Regions from separate parts of the Psychrobacillus sp. FSL H8-0510 genome, predicted to be linked through region 1. Evidence: riboswitches for the same ligand, from Rfam matches in the RefSeq annotation. Region 1 holds a riboswitch; the other holds the start of a gene.
The links. Region 1 has a riboswitch for S-adenosylmethionine ahead of MHI40_RS07915 (MetQ/NlpA family ABC transporter substrate-binding protein). Riboswitches for the same ligand answer to the same signal wherever they lie in the genome.
Positions count from the first base shown of each region.

Region 1 (3,219 bases):
CTTAAATGAATTTAACTTTCTGTCAATTTTTTTATCCATTTTATCTGCATTACTGAATGAATTTCTTACTGCATCTATTGCATAATTAAGAATTGATAACACACCCGCATTTCCTAATGCCACTCCTATACTTTCGTTCTCTGGAAGATGAGTATCCATAATCTTTCTTACTTCTTTATAATAGTCTCCTTTAATAAGGATATATTCAGATTTTGCCTCTAAACCTGCTAATAACTCAGTTCGATTATGTGCTTCATAAGCTTCTATACCATTCACTTTGTACATAAAAATCCCCCTTTCAAGTGTCATAATAATAATTTACGAATATAAACAAACTAAAGTTCCGCTTTTTTCTAATTTTATTTATTCGACTAAACCGCTGCGTTAGTTTAAGTGTAACACTTTTAACATAGCGATTTATTTTAACAAAAATGCCGCCCATTAAATGAGGGGCATTTTCTATTTGTGTTAAAGCTGATTAGGTTTATCTTTTTTCTTTTCTACCGGATAAAACTGATTTGCTCCTGTTTCTTCATCAAACTTTCGCTGAAAATCCATACCAATAGTTTCTGCCAACACTAAATCTACTGTAATAACAGGATTTTCACCTTTCATAAAATGACCACCAAAAATATTGCCATATTGGTCACATATTGTCCCATGGAAATGTGTTTCAAACTGTCCATCTCTTTGACAGACAACTCCCGTCCCCTGCAAAAACTCGATTGGCCCCTCTTTGACAACGAGGTTATTGTACCCTACACCTATGGGTGAATCTTCGTTTGGTATCAAATAAACAAATCCACTTCTTTGAAAACTTCCAAAACAACTAAGAATTGTAGCAGAATTAATTCCATTCACTTTACACAATTCCTCTATTCCTTCTAGCAAATCAGTTCCATATACTAAACGCGCTCCTACTACCTTTCCTAGCTGACCAACTGCAAAGTTTGCTCTTACTTTTGACAACGCTTACACACCCTTTTTGTATAATTATTTATTTTTATTAAACATATACTATTTAGAATGTTATACGCAACTACAAAAAAAGTAGGTTGACTTTAATAAGTTGATGTAGTAAATTATATTTTATGAACTGTTGAAAAACTTAATAGCTGATATCTCTTATCAAGAGTAGCTGAGGGACTGGCCCTATGAAGCTCGGCAACCATCCACCTAATAATCTATGTGGAAAGGTGCTAAATCCAGCAAAACAATTTTGTTTTGATAGATAAGAGAGGACTAACGTATGTATGCGCCTCTCTTTCTTTTGAAAGAGGGGCTTTTATATTTATACAACGTTCTGAATAATTATTTGGAGGAATGGAAAATGAAGAAATTTGGATTTTTATTGTCAACGGTACTTTTATCTGGAGCTCTTGTAGCTTGTGGAGATGATGCAACTTCAGAAGCTAAAGCGATTAATGAGGACAAAATAGTAGTAGGTGTAACTGCTGGGCCACATGAACAAATTGTAGAAGTGGCTGCTAAAGTGGCTGCTAAGGACGGATTAGAAGTTAAGCTTAAAGTTTTCTCTGACTATATTTTACCTAATACAGCCTTATCGGAAGAGGATTTAGATGCAAATAGCTATCAGCATGAGCCATTCCTAGATACGTTTAACGAAGACCATGGCACAGATTTAGTTCCTGTAGGAAAAACGATATTAAATCCAATGGGTGTCTATTCAGACAAATATGATTCTATAGATGACCTGCCAGATGGAGCAACTTTTGGTTTACCAAACGATCCTACAAATGGCGCTCGTGCATTATATATTTTAGAAGAAAATGGCTTTATCAAAATTAAAAAAGATAAAAGAGAATCAGCAAGTATTTATGACATTGAAGAAAACCCAAAAAACCTAGAATTTATTGAACTAGAAGCTGCTCAAATCCCGAAACAACTGAGTGAAGTAGATGCAGCTGCCATCAATACAAACTTTGCACTTGAAGCAGGTATTAGTCCAAAAGAGGATTCCATATTACTAGAATCTTCCAATTCTCCTTACGTGAACTATATTGTAGTCCGTGCAGAAAACAAAGATGATCCGACAATCCAAAAGTTTATCAAAGCATATCAATCGGAAGAAGTTAAAAAATTCATCGAAGAAGAATTTAAAGGTTCAGTTTTACCTAGCTGGGACGAATAATGGAGTCATAAACGTTACCGACTTCGGTAGCGTTTTCTTTAAAAAGAAAGGAAGATCGTGAAATGATTGTATTAGAAAATGTCTCGAAAGAGTTTAATAGTAAAAGTGGAACTGTAAAGGCAGTAAAACAAGTCAATATACGGGTAAATCAAGGAGAAATCCACGGTGTTATAGGATATAGTGGTGCTGGAAAAAGCACACTAATACGTTGTGTAAATTTACTGGAAAAACCTACAGAAGGTAAAGTTTTCATAAACGGCGTCGAACTTACTTCCTTACCCCTCCCTAAATTGCGTAAAACTCGCAATAAAGTTGGCATGATTTTTCAAGGATTTAACCTACTTAAAACAGCAACGGTTTATGATAATATCGCCATTCCACTAAAGCTACTCGGCTATAACAAAGACGAGGTAAAAAAACGGGTGGAGCAATATTTAGACATAGTTGGTTTAACTGACAAGCATACAAATTATCCTAACCAGTTATCAGGCGGACAAAAGCAACGTGTTGCTATCGCTCGCGCACTTGCTCAGGAACCTGAAGTATTGCTTAGCGATGAAGCAACCAGTGCTCTGGATCCAGAAACAACTGATTCCATCTTAGATTTGCTACTAAAGATCAATCGTGAATTAGGAATTACTATACTCTTAATCACGCATGAAATGAATGTCATTCAAAAAATTTGCGATCATGTATATGTCATGGAAAATGGAGTTATCGTGGAACAGGATACAGCTATTAATCTATTTACGAAGCCTACCCACCCTACTACCAAAAAGTTTTTAAATACAATTAGCCAACGGAATTTATCCAATTCATTGATTGCTCAGTTGAATGTTACAGGCGCAGTCACTCGTTTAACATTTGTAGGGGAAAGTACTGGAAAACCGTTATTGGCAGAAGTTAGTCAAAAATTTAATGTTCAGCCAAACATTTTAACTGCTAATATTATCGAATTGAAGAATGGCATCGTCGGAAATATAGTCGTTCACTTAATTGGCGACAAAGAACAAGTGAAAAACGCTATTCACTATCTAGAAGCACAGGGTGTAGCAACGGAAGAATTG
Region 1 covers NZ_JBBOYZ010000001.1:1,623,756-1,626,974, reverse strand. The annotation lists gene MHI40_RS07925 (hypothetical protein) at 1-285, opposite strand, end outside; gene MHI40_RS07920 (PPC domain-containing DNA-binding protein) at 469-969, opposite strand; SAM riboswitch class I at 1,123-1,238, shown strand; gene MHI40_RS07915 (MetQ/NlpA family ABC transporter substrate-binding protein) at 1,331-2,152, shown strand; gene MHI40_RS07910 (methionine ABC transporter ATP-binding protein) at 2,215-3,219, shown strand, end outside.

Region 2 (3,219 bases), 2.1 Mb from region 1:
AGGCATTGCTGATTTAGCACAAGCATCTACTGAATTGACTATTTTTGAAATGTTCCATGTGATGCCTTTCTCTACAGGTATTTCTGTTTTTGCTGTGTTATTAATTGCTTCCTTTTTCATTACTTCGGCAGATTCTGCCACTTTCGTTCTTGGTATGCAGTCGACCAACGGGTCACTGACTCCACCGAACAGAGTGAAGCTCGCTTGGGGAATCACATTATCCGTAATCGCTATTATTTTGTTATCCGTTAATGGATTAGCAGCATTACAAAATACAATTATTATTGCCGCCTTACCATTTTCATTCGTAATGTTACTTATGATTATTTCACTGTTTAAGGCTTTAAAAGCAGAAAGAAAATAATGAAAACAAATGAAATGCCAAGGGTTTATTCCCTTGGCATTTCATTTATGTTTAAAACTTTACTTTCTTTCTCATTATCAAATGAGACCCGAGAAAGAAAGTTATATTTTTACTCAGCTACAGTATTCTACAAATGAGTATGGAAAGTAGTCGAGATCTTACACGGATTAACTCCAAACTATGCTGTTCTTCTGTAAGCTTATTACCATGATGTCTAGAAGCAAATCTGCATTGCGGACTAATACTCAACTGCTCCAGCGGAACATATTGAGTTACTTCTGTGTTCAAAGAAGTCTAAAGCCCGCCAGTAAACTTTCTGGTCTTAACAAACTTCCTACATGGTCCGCTCGAAATGGAGCTTGAATAGCTGTTTGAACTGTCCATTTATCTCACTCCTTCTATGGTAAGATGGCAAATGATCGAACTGGGAATCCAGAGGCTTTTTCTGGCTTCGGGACGATATTGAAAATAATGGCTCCTGTTGCAGGGAGCTTATCTAAGTTCGTCAATAATTCTATTTGGTAAGTATCTTGTTCAAGCACATAATATTCTCCGTGTAATGCGCCGTTTTTTAGATAGTCAGCACTTGAATCAGTGTCGAATGTTTCATGTCCTATAGCTTTAATCTTTCGTTCTTGAAATAAAAACTTCAAAGCTTCTAATCCCCAACCCGGCGCGTGATTATTACCCGCTGCATCCTTATTGTTAAATTCCTTTTCGTCTGGCCAACGTTTACTCCAATCGGTTCTAAGAGCGACAAATGAGCCTTCTTCGATTTTTCCGTGGGCTTTTTCAAATGTGAAAATGTCATCCACCGATAAAGTAAAATCATTATCTTCAGCCGCTTCCTTTGACCGATCAATGACGACTAATGGTAATACCAATTCTTTCAATTCGAGTTCTTCTAAGTAACGCGTATCCCTTACAAAATGTATAGGTGCATCTATATGCGTGCCGTACTGTCCTGCAAATTGAAAGCTTTGTGCAAAGAATCCATCGTCATGATTAAACAATGTGTCGATTTCAGCTGCTTTAAAAGCAGCGAAATGTGGTGAATTAGCTCCAAATGTGTGTGTTAAATCTACCCACTGCTTTTCCTTCAATGTGTTGAATGCTTTTAGTAATTCCGATGACATATTGATTTCTCCCCCTATTTTTTATAGTTAAAATCAAATAAAACCCCTTCTTAGAAACAAGAAGAGGTTTACACGTCATCGGTGAATTAGTCTCTTCTTATCTTCAAGCATAACGCTTCTGGAATTAGCACAGTACAAATTTTTGCCTGTTGCTGAGGTATCATAGGGCCAAGTCCCTCCACCTCTCTTGATAAGAAAGTTGTTTTATTTGATTAATACCTAGTATACAAATAGAAATTACCTAAGTCAACCACTATTTTCATTTTATTTAGAATATACCATCTTTATTGGTGGAAGCATCATAATTTTCTTTTCATTTCCTCAGTTTTTTAGGTACATTAATAATATGAAGACTATGAGATAATATGAAAAGAGATAGTGATGAAAAGAGGGATATGTATGATCCATACGATTGGCATAACGACCGATCATGAAATAGTAAATGACTTTCCTATAGAAGATATAAAACGGAGAAAGTTTGAATGGTACTGGATTGACATTGCTGAGCCAACTAAAGAAGAAGAACTTTTACTTAGTTCTTTCTTTCATTTTCATCCACTGGCTATTGAGGATTGCTTACAAAGGCTACAGCGTCCTAAAGTGGACTATTATGATGGTTATAACTTCTTTGTTTTACATTCTTTCAATGAGGAAACATTAGAAGCAGAAGAGTTAGACATATTTGTTGGTCAAGACTATGTAGTGTCATTTCATTTCCATCCGATGCATGAAATGGAGCAAGCACGGGAGCGTATTAGACAAAATTCACAGGGCTGGGATAGAGGTGCTATCCATGCAACTTATAATATCATCGATAAAGTGGTGGATGCCTATTTTCCGATTGTCTATAAAATTGAAGGCTATTTAAATGCTGTAGAAGATAAGCTATCTTATGATATGCGCCATTTTTCTATGGATTCAGTGTTTGATCTTCGAGGAGATTTGTTACGTTTAAGACGTACAGTTATTCCTATGCGAGATTTACTTTATAGAATATTAAATTCAGAACGAATGAATTTACAGCAAACGGAACACACCTACTTTGCAGATATTTATGATCATTTAATACGACTGACGGAAATGATTGAATCTAATCGAGAGCTGACAGCTGATATACGTGATAGTCATATGTCGATAAACTCTAGTAGGATGAACCGTATCATGATGATCTTAACGATTGTATCAACTGTTTTTATACCCTTAACGTTCATTGTTGGAGTATACGGTATGAACTTTGCAAACATGCCTGAACTTGAGTGGAAATATAGTTATTTCGTAGTACTCGGTGCTATGGTCCTCATCGCTTTTTCTATGCTTAGTTGGTTCAAATACAAAGGGTGGTTTAATCTGTTTAAAGATTAATATAAGAGAATCCAGGTATAAAGGCGCCCGGTCCTTGAAGTGAAAACTGTTTCTTTCGTTTTCGAGGGACTTTGGACAAACGTCTTGCTATATGATTACCGATTGAATTTTTAGTGATATTGGTTGTGACTTGGTCACAACCAATATCACTTTTTTTCAGTAATCTTATGGCATTTATCTGCCCGTCGCCCTTCTACAACACTTAGAACTAGGTAAGTATGTTTAGAGAAAAGTATTACAGAGTAGTACCCCTAATTCAACAGACAATTTTATTACTATAATAGCTGCTTGTACTACTCATATCATCTAACCGAAAGGCTGCAATATCTTAAAGTTAAGTACTACACATTTGATTGC
Region 2 covers NZ_JBBOYZ010000001.1:3,688,862-3,692,080, forward strand. The annotation lists gene MHI40_RS18820 (BCCT family transporter) at 1-364, shown strand, start outside; gene MHI40_RS18825 (cyclase family protein) at 763-1,500, opposite strand; SAM riboswitch class I at 1,595-1,697, opposite strand; gene corA (magnesium/cobalt transporter CorA) at 1,900-2,862, shown strand.
Region 2: linked by a shared signal. The riboswitch ahead of MHI40_RS18825 (cyclase family protein) and the one ahead of MHI40_RS07915 (MetQ/NlpA family ABC transporter substrate-binding protein) in region 1 are both predicted to bind S-adenosylmethionine.